DNA from 3 places in the Paeniglutamicibacter psychrophenolicus genome. Region 3 is predicted to be linked to each of the others. Evidence: riboswitches for the same ligand, from Rfam matches in the RefSeq annotation. Region 3 holds a riboswitch; each other region holds the start of a gene.
What was found. A riboswitch is a leader RNA that binds a small molecule or an ion and turns the genes downstream of it on or off. The one in region 3 is predicted to bind thiamine pyrophosphate.

Region 1 (4,209 bases), 960 kb from region 3:
CGACCGCCACCGCACCGTGGACGACACCCCCTACGGCGGCGGCGCCGGCATGGTCATGAAACCGGAACCTTGGGGTGCCGCGCTGGCACGCATCGCCACCGAATCCCCGGTCTCCAACGCGCCGCTGGGCGACAAGCCGATCCTGATCGTTCCCTCGCCGGCCGGCGCGGTCTTCGACCAGGAAATGGCCTACGAACTGGCCGAGGCACAGCACCTGGCCTTTGCCTGCGGCAGGTACGAGGGCATCGACGAGCGGGTCCTGGAATATGCCTCCGAGGCCTTCGACGTGCGCCCGGTCTCCATCGGCGACTACGTGCTCAACGGGGGAGAGGTCGCGGTGTTGGCGATGGTCGAGGCCATTGGCCGGCTGATCCCCGGGGTCATCGGAAACCCGGAGTCGCTCATCGAGGAATCGCACTCCGACGGACTGCTGGAATACCCGGTGTACACCAAGCCCGGCACCTGGGAGGGCCGCGAGGTCCCCGAGGTGCTGCTCTCGGGCAACCACGGCAAGATCGCGCGCTTCCGCCGCAACAAGCAGCTGGAGCGCACCGCCACCCGGCGCCCGGACCTGATCGTGCAGCTGGATGCCTCCACGCTGAATCGCCACGACCGCGACACCCTGTGGCACAACGGCTTTGCCATCATTGATGGCCGCGTCGTGTCCAAGGACCAGATCGCACCCCAGTAGTACGGCACGAGGCAATGCTCCCGGGGCTGCCCCCGTCCTTTCCCCTAACTCAGGGAAAGGACGGGAGCAGCCCCTTTTTTGTGGGCCGGCCGGTGGCGCTACGCCCGGGCGGGCATCCCGGGCTCGGGCAGGTAGACCTTGCCGCCGGAGGCCAGGAACTCCTGGCTCTTTTCGCGCATGCCGTCCACCATCTGCGCGATGGCCGCCTGCGAGTCCGCCGAGCCGTATTCGTCGCGGATGTCCTGGCTGATGCGCATCGAGCAGAACTTCGGCCCGCACATGGAGCAGAAATGCGCGGTCTTCGCGGGCTCGGCCGGCAGCGTCTCGTCGTGGAAGGCCTCGGCGGTGACCGGATCCAGCGACAGGGCGAACTGGTCGCGCCAGCGGAACTCGAAGCGCGCCTTGGACAGCGCGTCGTCGCGCTCGGAGGCGCCCGGGTGGCCCTTGGCCAGGTCCGCTGCGTGGGCGGCGATCTTGTAGGTGATCACCCCGGTCTTCACGTCGTCCTTGTTTGGCAGGCCCAGGTGTTCCTTGGGGGTGACGTAGCAGAGCATCGCGGTGCCGTAGCGGGCGATCTCGGTGGCGCCGATGGCGCTGGTGATGTGGTCGTAGCCCGGCGCGATGTCGGTGACCAGCGGGCCCAGGGTGTAGAAGGGGGCGCCGTTGCACAGTTCCTGCTGGCGCTCCACGTTCTCCCGCACCAGGTGGAAGGGGATGTGGCCGGGCCCCTCGACCATGACCTGCACGTCGTACTCCCAGGCCCGTTTCGTGAGCTCGGCCAGGGTGTCGAGCTCCGCGAACTGGGCGGCGTCGTTTGCATCGGCGATGGAACCCGGGCGCAGCCCGTCGCCCAGCGAGAAGGCCACGTCGTATTGCGCGAAGATCTCGCACAACTCGTCGAAGTGCGTGTACAGGAAGTTCTCCTGGTGGTGGGCCAGGCACCAACCGGCCATGATGGCCCCGCCGCGCGAAACGATGCCGGTCACGCGGTTGGCCGACAGCGGAACGTAGCGCAGCAGCACCCCGGCGTGGATGGTCATGTAGTCCACGCCCTGTTCGCACTGCTCGATCACGGTGTCCCGGAAGATTTCCCAGGTCAGCGCGTTGGCCTCGCCGTTGACCTTTTCCAGGGCCTGGTAGATCGGCACGGTGCCGATGGGGACGGGGGAGTTGCGGATCAACCATTCGCGGGTGGTGTGGATGTCGTCCCCGGTGGAAAGGTCCATCACGGTGTCGGCGCCCCACCGGGTGGCCCACTGCAGCTTGTCCACCTCCTCGGCGATGGAGCTGGTCACCGCCGAGTTGCCGATATTTGCATTGATCTTCACCAGGAACGCCTTGCCGATGATCATCGGCTCGGACTCGGGGTGGTTGATGTTCACCGGGATGATCGCCCGGCCCGCGGCGACCTCGCTGCGCACCAGTTCCACGTCGCAGTTCTCGCGCAGGGCCACGAAGCGCATCTCGGGGGTGATGATTCCGGCCCGGGCGTAATGCATCTGGGTCACCCGCTTCCCTGCCTCGGCGCGCCGGGGAACCGGCCGGCTGCCCTTCCATTCGGCCGAGGCCTTGCCTCGGCGCACCGCCGACTTCCCGTCGTCGAGCAGATTCCTCTCACGCCCGGCATAGGTCTCGGTGTCCACGCGTTCCTCGATCCAGCTGCTGCGGAACGCCGGTAGGCCAACCACCGGGTCGCTTCCCGGACCGGCGGTGCGGTAGACCTGAAGCGGGGCGTTGTCCTTTCCGCCGGGGGATGGCTCCAGCGCGATCCGTGTGACCGGGACCCGGATCCCGGACTCGTTGTCCTCGATGTAGGCCAGCGAATGGGACTTCAGGGACTGGGTCTCTGCTGCTTCCGCGGCGTTTTGGACAGGGCTGTGCATTGAAATGGTGTTGCTCAAGGAGTACTCACTTCCTTCGCCGGCATTACCCGGACAGGTTCAACGGTCTCTCGCTGCGTCAGCTCGATCTCAGCCCTTGCAAGGGCCCCCGTGTGGTCGAAATCGAAACTATCACATGATCCGGCCCGGCACCGTTTGTGACCTTGGGCACCGGCACGCTGCACCGGGTCGAACTGTCCGGGACCCGTGCGAAGCGGACGTGTCGTCAAGATGCCCTGGAATCGAGCCGTGCTCGCTGCGGAATCCGGCCCCTGGGGCGCGCCCGGTGCCATGGCCGCGGCGGGATTCCGTCAGCTCCGTTGTTGCGGAAGCCCAGCATCATCTGGCGGTTCCCTTCCGTGGAGGTCCGTCGGCGGGCGCGGAACTTCGCGCCATGCCCCGGAGTGTGGCAAAATAGATTCTTGGGTCTACTGGGTTCTGCTCCTGCCGCAGGGGGAACGAGTCAACAGTTGGACCAGCCGTCGATTCGCAAACGGATCGCGGTACCAAGCTTCGGACCGCCACATCTTTTTCCGAGCGCACTTGTGCGCCCCGGGGAACAATTGCGGTCCGTGTCTAAGATAGGTGACCTGCGGCGTCTATCTAGGAGATGCATTCATGCATATTCTCGACTCTGTCGATGCAGCCTCGCTGCGCAACGATGTTCCTGACTTCCGCCCGGGCGATACCGTCAAGGTCCACGTCAACATCATCGAAGGCAAGAACACCCGTGTTCAGGTTTTCCAGGGCTTCGTCCTTGGTCGCCAGGGCCGCGGCGTGGGCGAAACCTTCACCGTTCGCAAGGTCTCCTTCGGCGTCGGCGTAGAGCGTACCTTCCCGGTGCACTCCCCGGTCCTCGAAAAGATCGAACTGGTCTCCCGCGGTGACGTTCGCCGTGCGAAGCTGTTCTACATGCGCGATCGCCACGGCAAGGCCGCGAAGATCCGCGAAAAGCGCGACTTCCGGACCGCCAAGTAGCCAGAAAAGCGAGAGCCTTCATCTTCTCGGCCCCCAGGGCAGCGGGGATGGGGATCCATCGTGGATCGATCTACTGAATCGGAAAGTTTTTCCGCTTCGACAAAGCGCCGGTCTCCTTCGAGGGGCTGGCGCTTTGTCGTTGGCGCGCTTGCAGCGGCGGCGCTGATCACCCTGGTTGTTCGGGCCACCGTCGTTGACTTCTTCTACATCGGTTCCACCTCCATGGAATCCACGTTGAACCCGGGTGATGGGTTGCTGGTGAACCGGCTTGCCTACAAGGACGCGGAGATCCAGCGCGGAGACGTGGTCATCTTTGACGGCCGCGGTTCTTTCCTGCCCTACGAGCGTCCCGGTGCCCTCGATTCCCTGGCCTGGGCGCTGCGCCTTGCCGGCAAGGATGCGGTGTACGTCAAGCGCGTCATCGGCGTCGGAGGCGACACCGTCACCTGCTGCAGCCCCGACGGACGACTGGTCGTCAACGGCATCCCGCTGGACGAGCCCTACGTTCTTGACGGAAACAAGCCAAGCGACCTCGAGTTCGACGTGAAGATCCCCGAGGGGCGCTTGTGGGTCATGGGGGACCACCGTTCGGTGTCCGAGGACTCGCGTGCGCTTCTTGGTGCACCGGGCGGCGGCATGATTCCCGTCGATCGAGTAATC
Region 2 (4,209 bases), 180 kb from region 3:
GCTGCCGACCGCCGTTTCAAGGGACACCAATTGAGCACCGAGTACATTGCGGCCGGCAAGTTCTTCCGCGACCACACCCTGGATGTTCCGTTGGACTGGGAGAACCCCGAGTCATCGGAACGGATCAGCGTCTTTGTGCGCGAGGTCTCCCTGGCCAAGGACCGCAACCGGGAGCTTCCGCTGTTGCTCTTCCTGCAGGGCGGCCCCGGCGGCAAGGGTCCGCGCCCGGTGGGATCGGCCGGCTGGCTCGATGCTGCCCTGGAACGCTACCGTGTGGTGCTGCTCGACCAGCGCGGCACCGGACGCTCCACCCCGGTCAGCGCCGCCACCATGGAACGCTTCGCCGGCGCCGACGAGGGTGCCGATTACCTGCTGAAGTTCCGTGCCGACTCGATCGTCAGGGACGCCGAGCAGGTGCGCAAGGAAATCTACGGGTCCGTCCGCTGGGCAACCCTGGGCCAAAGCTACGGCGGCTTCCTGACCCTGGGCTACCTGTCCATGTACCCCGAAGCGCTCACCGCCTGCCACATCACCGGGGGCTTGCCCGCCCTGGAGCCCAGTGCAGCCGGGGTCTACGCCCGCACATACCCGCGCACGGCAGCCAAGACCGCCGAATTCTATGCGCTCTACCCGCACCACGTTGACACGACCGCGAAGATCGCCGACCTGCTGGATGCCAGCGATGTGAGGCTCCCGGACGGGGACAGGCTCACCGTGCGCCGCTTCCAGTCCCTGGGCATCGACTTCGGGATGAAGCCTGGCTTCGAGCGGCTGAACTGGCTGCTCGACGAGGCGCTCACCGGCGAAGGCTTGAGCGACGTGTTCCTGGCCGAGGTGCAGGCCCGGACCTCCTTTGCCGGGAACCCGCTCTTTGCCGTGATGCAGGAGAGCATCTACGGACATGGCGACAACGGAGCCACGGCATGGGCGGCTCAGGCACAGCTCGAACTTCACCCGGAGTTCAACCCGACTGCCCGCCCGCTCATGTTCACCGGGGAAATGATGTACCCGTGGATGTTCGAGGAGACGAAGCTGTTGCGCCCCTTCAAGGACGCGGTTGACGTCATGGCCCGGAAGACCGAATGGTCGTCCCTCTACGACGTCGAGAAGCTCGCCGCCAACACGGTTCCCATGGCAGCGATCGTCTACCACGACGACATGTATGTGGATGCCGGTCTGTCGCTGGACACCGCCTCGCGGGTGGGCAACCTGAAGGCCTGGGTCACCAACGAATTCGAGCATGACGGCATCGGTTCGGGAACCGTGCTGCCGCGCCTTTTCGAGATCGTTGACGAGCTGGGCGGGCCGTTGGAGGCTTAGCGCCCGGGCCGCACCCGCCCTCGTGGCCGCGCACCAAGCCGAGGAGCTTCGGTTCCCCCGTTGGTGGGGAACCGGGGCTTCTCGGTCTTATTGGGCTGGCTAGGTGTTCATAGGTTTCCCGGATGACTTGGACCGATGTTAGGTTGGCCGTAGGACTCGACACGGGGTGCCGCCTGGCGGCTGAGAGATAGACCCGTTGAACCTGATCTCGATAATCCGAGCGAAGGGATGCCGGTCCGGCATGTCGCATTGTGGCACCTCGCTTTTGGGTACCATTGGGCGGTTCCATGGCATCCTTTCGCTCCAACGAAAGGTGCAAGAGAATGCTCATCAAGGACCAAATCGTACTTATCACCGGTTCCGGCCGCGGGCTGGGGACCGACCTGGCCCGCGCCTTCGCCCGCGAGGGCGCACGCCTCGTGCTGAACTACCGCTCCAGTGAATCCGCGGCCCAGGAACTGGCCACCGAAATCGGGGCGGATCGCGCGATCGCGGTCCGCGCCGACGTCTCTGACCCGAAGCAGGTCGCCGGGATGGTTGCCACGGCACAGGCACACTTTGGCGCCCCGATCACCACGGTGATCAACAATGCCCTGCCGGACTTTTCGTTCAACGGCGATGCCCGCTCCAAGGCGGACGGGATCGGCTACACGGAATTCGGGGCACAATTCACCGGCATCATCGGTGGTGCCCTGAACACCATCCAAGCGACCTTGCCGGGCATGAAATCCGCGGGCTTCGGCAACATCGTCAACATCGGCACCAACCTCTTCCAAAACCCCGTGGTCCCGTACCACGACTACACCGCGGCCAAGGCAGCCTTGTTGTCCCTGACCCGCACGTTCGCCTCGGACCTGGGCCCGGAGAACATCCGCGTCAACATGATCTCCGGCGGACTGCTGCGCACCACCGATGCCTCGGCCGCCACCCCGGAAGAGGTCTTTGACCTGATCGCCGGATCCACTCCCCTGCGCCGCGTCACCACTCCGACCGAGTTCGCCGATGCTGCCCTGCTGTTTGCCTCCCCGTGGTCGCGGGCGGTGACCGGGCAGAACCTGGTTGTCGACGGCGGCCTGGTAATGAACTAGGAACCGGGACGGAACAACCATGGATTCGACACGCCAATTGCACCTGAACGCCTTCATCTACGGCGCCGGCCACCACACCATGGGGTGGCGCCACCCCGACTCCAGTGCCGACCGCGTCGGCGACATCGCCTACTACGACGAACTGGCCCGGCTGGCCGAGTCCGGCTGCCTGGATGCGGTGTTCTTTGCCGACGGGCAAAGCGTCAACCACGAGTACGCTGCGGGGATCCCCTGGTTCCTGGAACCGGTGACGGCGCTGAGCGCCATGGCACGGGCCACCAAGCACATTGGTTTGGTCACCACGATCTCTGCGAGCTTCTACACCCCGTTCCATGCCGCCCGGCTGCTGGCGTCCCTCGACCACATCAGTGCGGGTCGTGCGGGCATCAACGTGGTGACCTCCATGTTTGACGCCGAGGCCCGCAACCACGGGATGGATGCCTTGCCCGGGCACGCACAACGCTACGAACGCGCCGAGGAGTTCGTTGACGCGATGCAGGGACTGTGGGATTCGTGGTCGGATTCGGCGCTGGTGGTCGACCGCGAGGCCGGGCAGTACCTCGATCCCTCACAGATCCGCCCGATCAACCATGACGGCAAGCATTTCTCGGTTTCCGGCCCGCTGACGGTCCCGCGGTGCCCGCAGGGACGGCCGGTGCTCTTCCAGGCCGGGTCCTCGGAGGCCGGGCGTAGTTTTGCCGCCCGGCACGCCGAAGCCATCTACTCGGTTTCCTGGGACCGGGAATCGGCCTTGGAGTACGCCGCGGACATCCGGAGGCGTCTGGAAGGTGTGGGACGGGACGGGCATTCGGTTCCCATCCTTCCCGGGCTGGTCACCTACATCGGGGCAACCCGGGAGGAAGCTCGGGAAAAGAAGGCCGCATTGGATGCCTACTTGGATATCGACTCGGCCATTGCCCAGCTGAACATGTTCACTGGCCAGGACTACACCTCGCATCCGCTGGATGATCCGGTGGCGCAGTTGCCCCCGGTCGAGGGATTCTCGGGTCCGCAGGGCCGTTACCTCACGGTGCAGCGCATCATCGAAACGAAGCAGCCCACGCTTCGCGAGCTGCTGGGATTCCTGGCGGCCGGCGGCGGACATGCCACCATGATTGGCACTCCCACCGAGGTCGCCGACGAGATCGAGGAGTGGTTCACCTCCGGCGCCTGCGACGGCTTCAATCTCATGTGCCCAAGCTTCCCGGCGGGATTGGATGACTTCGTGGAACTCGTGGTTCCGATCCTGCAGACACGGGGCCTGTTCCGCTCCTCATACCCGGGCAGCACCCTGCGCGAGACCCTGGGCTTGTCCAGGCCAGCACGCTTGGAGGACGTACCGGTTTCGGGATAGTCGCCAGCGCCCGCGGGTGGGGGGCCTCGGAGTTCCCGGCGTTCTCCCACCTTCGAGCCACTACGATGGAACGCATGAGATTTTCACGTTCCAAAAATGCCGTGCTCCTTTCCGCTGCCATCTTGCTGCTCTCGGTGAGCGGTTGCGCGACCATCGCCGACACCGCTTCCTCCGCCGCATCCTCGGCGGCTACTCAGCTGGCCGATGGGGCAAAGAAGGAACTCATCAAGAAGGTGTGCGCACCTATCAAGGACGGCAGCATCAACGCCTCCGACCTCAAGGTCGTCTCGTCCATGGTGGATGCTGTCCGCGAGGGCGGCTTGCCCCAGGAGATCGTCAGCGCCCTTGACGACGTTGCTGCCTCGGGCGACAAGGTTCCCGCCGATGTCCAGGCCAGGCTCGTCACCGCTTGCGACAACGCTTTGGTCTAGGCGAACGGGCCGCAGC
Region 3 (4,209 bases):
CGTGGCCAGCGCGACGGCGGCCAGCTTGGCCAGCGGGTTGGCCCGGCCCAGGAAGCTTGTCCCCCCGCGCACATCGGCCTCGAGCAACCCGGGCCGTGCGGCGACGGGGGCGGTGCCCTCAGCGGTGGCCGGGGACGCCAGCACGAATTCGTGCGCGCCCAGGGCGCGGGCGAAGTCGGCGTCGTGCGTCACAGCGATGATCGCGGTTCCGCGGGCCAGTTCCTCGCGCAGCAGCAGGGCCAGTTCGCGCCAGGTGTTGGCGTCCTGGCCGAAGGTCGGCTCGTCAAGGATGAGGACCTGCGGGCCCGCGGCCAGCACCGTGGCGACCGAGAGCCGGCGCTTTTCCCCGCCCGAGAGGGTGAAGGGGTTTGCCTCCGCCAGGTGTCCCAGCCGCAGCCGGGACAGCAGCGACGAGACCCGCAAGGAGATCTCCTGCTCGGTGAACAGCGGTTCCCGGGTTCCCGGCTTGACCGCGTGCCGCGGTCCGTAGGCCAGTTCCTCGGCCACGGTGTTGGTGACGAATTGGTGCTCGGGCTCCTGGAAGACCGAGCCGATCCGTCCCACCAATTCGGTGGCGCGCCAGTGGTAGGGCCGTGCCTCGGTGCCGGACGCCAGTTCCCCGGTGGCCAGCACCGTGCCGGATCCGACCGGCAGCAGTCCGCCAAGGGTCAGGGCGAAGGTCGACTTGCCCGAGCCGTTGGCCCCGCGTACGCACCAGGCCTCGCCCGCACCCAGGCGCAGGGCCAGGCCGGAAGCGGCCGGCTTGGCGCCGCGCTTGCGCGTGACTGCAAGGTCCGTGGCCTCCAGCAGCAACGCACCGGGCTGTTCGGGGGCAGGCAACGGATCGAACGCCGGGGTGTACCCGGGCACCCAGACCCCTGCGGCAATCAGTTTCTCGCGGACCGGGCCCGGGGCAAAGAGCTCGGCGGGGGTGCCGTCATGGGCGATGCCGCCGCCCGGTTCCAGCACGATGACCCGGTCCATGTGCGCCGCCCACGCCTCGAGCCGGTGTTCGACGATCAGCAGGGTCGCGCCGGTGGAATCCAGTGCGGCCAGCACCGCGTCGCGGACCTCCAGCACCCCGTCCGGGTCCAGGTTTGCCGTGGGCTCGTCCAGCAACACCAGCCCCGGGCCCATGGCCAGGATCCCGGCCAGGGCCAGGCGCTGCTTTTGCCCGCCCGAAAGCGCGGAGGTGGGGTGGTCCTGCGGGACATCGAGTCCCACGGCGTCGAGTGCATCGACAATCCGTTGCCGGATCTGCGCGGGCGGCACCGAAAGGTTCTCCGCGCCGAAGGCCACATCGTCCCCGACCCGGGCCTGGACGACCTGGGTCTCGGGGTCCTGCTGCATGAGCCCGACCAGTCCGCGGCCCTGGGCCGCAGGAGCCCCGTCCAGCAGCAGTTCGCCGGAGGAATAGGTTTCGTCGTCCTCGTCCAGGACCCCGGCCAGCGCGTAGAGCAGCGTGGATTTCCCGGCGCCCGAGGGCCCGGCCAGCAACACGCGTTCCCCGGCCCGGATCTCCAGGTCCAGGCCAGAGAGCGCTGCGTGGGCGCGTCCGGCGTGCCGCCACGCCCAGTTCCTGACGCTGACGGACACCGCGTCGCTGCGGTGTTGCAGCGTGGCTGCGCTGTCGTTTTCGCGATGCAGCATCGAGGCTGAAGACATGGTGATGCCCGTGCCCATCAGCCGAGGATGGGTTCGGTGGCTGCCTTGCGGCTGGCAAGCGCTCCCAGTGCGCCGGTCTTGGCCAGGGCACGGGTTCCCAGGAAGGAGAGCAGCCCGGCAATGACGATGCCCGAGATGGTCATGAACCCGATGTAGGCCAAGAGCATTCCGGTGGTGTATTCGGGGAACCAGCGGAAGATGAAGGTGTCGTTGATGCTTCCGAAGAGTCCTGCCCCGGCGCCGGCCAGCAGCGCCACGGGCAGGTTGAAGGTGCGGTAGCGGAACGCGGCGAAGACCGCTTCGGCGCCCAGGCCCTGGATCAGGCCCGAGGCCAGGACCGTCAGCCCGAATTCCGAGCCCATGAGCGCGGAGACCATCGCGGCGACCAGTTCGCAGAAGAGCGCCGCGCCGGGCTTGCGGATGATCAGTGCGCCGAGCACCGCGGGGAAGAGCCACATGCCCGAGACCAGTGCGGCCGAGGGCGGGAAGGCCAGGAAGAGGACGTCGAGCAGGTGGTGGGTGCTGTTCCACGCCCAGAAGATGACGCCCGAGGACACGGCGATGACGGCCGCGATGACGATGTCGACGACGCGCCAGGATGTGGTTGCCGTTTTGTGCCCGGCGGGCTGGTGGGTGATACCCATGGTGTTGATCCTCCTTGGATTCAAGGAGGGGAGGGAATGCGCGCATATTCCGCTTCCGCGCGCACCCCTGAGAACTCGACTTCCTTCGCCGGTACTAGCCGGGGCAGGTTCGAGGGTCTGCGGTTATCCGCACTCTCAGCGCCTAGGTGCGGGTTGCCCCGCACGACGCTCCCCTGTCGTGATTGTTTCAGTTCTATGATGCTACCTCAGCTAGGCTGGGCCAAGTACCTTTGCCGCAATATTTGGGAGTCCCCATGAACAGCCTGATGAAACTGATCGGTCCAGCAATTTCCATCGCCGCGGGTTTCCTGGGAGGGAAGATCGTCGACAAGGCCTGGATCGGTTTCACCGGCCAGCAGCCGCCCAAGCACGGCAACAAGGAGGCCCAGGCCGAGGCGACGATGCGCCAGGCCATCGGGTTCGCCGTGCTGTCGGCCGTCACCGCCGCGTTGATCCAGGTGCTCACCGACCGCGGCACGCAGCGGGCCATCGCGAAGTTCTCCAAGAAGGCCTGAGCTTCCGCACACGGGGTGCCGGCCGGATGCGTTCGGCCGGATCACTTGGGTGTGCCCGGCGCCTGTTGGCTGCCCCGACCGAATGAGGGACGACCCGGTCGATGTCGATGAACTAGTCGATGAAGTCGGCGCGGTCCCGGTTGCCGTTCTGGCCGTGCTCGGCCTCCTCGCGCTGCTCGGCGGCCTCGACCACCGCGGCCAGTTCGTCCGCGATGAGGGTCTCGCGCTTCAGGTGCCGGGTCCGGTAGCCGGCCCGTCCCACCATGTGCGCCGAGACCGGGGCGGTGAGCAACTGCAGCAGCCAGGCCAGGGCCAGGACCGGCAGCACGACCCAGGAGCGCAGTTCAAGCCCGAGCGCGGCCAGCAGCAGGAACAGCCCCAGCACCTGCGGCTTGGTTGCCGCGTGCAGGCGCGAGAGCAGATCCGGGAAGCGCAGCATGCCGATGCCCGCGGCCAGGGACATCAGGCAGCCGACGATCATGAACGTCCCGGCCACGATGTCGATGACGGTGTCAAGCATCAGGCGTTCCTCCGGTCCGTGACGAAGCGCGAGACCGTCACCGAGCCGACGAACCCGACCAGGCATGCCAGCAGCACGAAGACGAGGTTGTCGGTGTGCTTGTTGATGGTCATGTCGACGCACAGCGCCGCGGAGACGATCAGCAGCAACACGTCGGTGGCGATGACGCGTTCAAGGATCGAGGGCCCCTTGGCCAGCCTGACCATGGCCAGGGCACCGGCGATCGAGAGCGTGATTCCGCAGATCCACAGGACGATGTTCATGGTGTCTCTCCGTGTTCCTTGCCCGGGGCCGACTTCTCGGCATTCAACCCGGCCAGTTCTTCCTTGGTTCCCATCATGCGGATCAACCGTTCCTCGATCATCATCACCGAGGCCCGGGCCTTCTCCACCCCGGATTCGTCGTTGACGTTGAGCACGTGCAGGTACAGGGTCGAGGTCCGCCGGTCCACCTCCACGACGTACGAGCCGGGGACCAGCGTCAGCACGTGGCCCACGAAGGTGACCAGCAAGTCCGATTCGGTGCGCAGCGTGACGGTGATGATCGCGCTTGTGGTGCGCGGGCCGCGGAACACCGCCAGGTACAGGACCTCGAAGCTGGCCAGGGTCACATCCCGCAGGAACGCCCCGGCGAACACCGCGGCGCGCCAAGCATTGAAGCGCCCGGACAGGATCACCGGCGGCAGCCGGAAGACCCGCACCAGCACCAGCGAGATCAGCAGCCCGAAGACGAGGTTGCCGATGGCGAAGTCCTGCCAGAGCGCACCCCAGACCAGCATCATGCCCGCCAGCAGCGGCAGCTCCTGGCGCAGGGTGGCGCGCTGGCGTGCCCCGGACTCGTCGGTGGCGTCTTTCAGCCGTTGTTC

Region 1: it holds a riboswitch for thiamine pyrophosphate, as region 3 does, so the genes downstream of both, thiC (phosphomethylpyrimidine synthase ThiC) here and JOF46_RS08065 (ECF transporter S component) in region 3, are expected to answer to the same signal.
Region 2: it holds a riboswitch for thiamine pyrophosphate, as region 3 does, so the genes downstream of both, JOF46_RS07245 (3-oxoacyl-ACP reductase) here and JOF46_RS08065 (ECF transporter S component) in region 3, are expected to answer to the same signal.

Annotation. Positions count from the first base shown of each region.
Region 1 covers NZ_JAGIOE010000001.1:2,762,001-2,766,209, forward strand. The annotation lists gene trmD (tRNA (guanosine(37)-N1)-methyltransferase TrmD) at 1-691, shown strand, start outside; gene thiC (phosphomethylpyrimidine synthase ThiC) at 790-2,574, opposite strand; TPP riboswitch at 2,587-2,694, opposite strand; gene rplS (50S ribosomal protein L19) at 3,190-3,549, shown strand; gene lepB (signal peptidase I) at 3,607-4,209, shown strand, end outside.
Region 2 covers NZ_JAGIOE010000001.1:1,629,999-1,634,207, reverse strand. The annotation lists gene JOF46_RS07255 (metal-dependent hydrolase family protein) at 1-34, shown strand, start outside; gene JOF46_RS07250 (alpha/beta fold hydrolase) at 31-1,320, shown strand; TPP riboswitch at 1,473-1,566, shown strand; gene JOF46_RS07245 (3-oxoacyl-ACP reductase) at 1,644-2,408, shown strand; gene JOF46_RS07240 (LLM class flavin-dependent oxidoreductase) at 2,428-3,762, shown strand; gene JOF46_RS07235 (hypothetical protein) at 3,837-4,193, shown strand.
Region 3 covers NZ_JAGIOE010000001.1:1,806,300-1,810,508, reverse strand. The annotation lists gene JOF46_RS08070 (ATP-binding cassette domain-containing protein) at 1-1,650, opposite strand, end outside; gene JOF46_RS08065 (ECF transporter S component) at 1,683-2,309, opposite strand; TPP riboswitch at 2,373-2,494, opposite strand; gene JOF46_RS08060 (DUF4235 domain-containing protein) at 2,564-2,824, shown strand; gene mnhG (monovalent cation/H(+) antiporter subunit G) at 2,937-3,344, opposite strand; gene JOF46_RS08050 (MrpF/PhaF family protein) at 3,344-3,607, opposite strand; gene JOF46_RS08045 (Na+/H+ antiporter subunit E) at 3,604-4,209, opposite strand, start outside.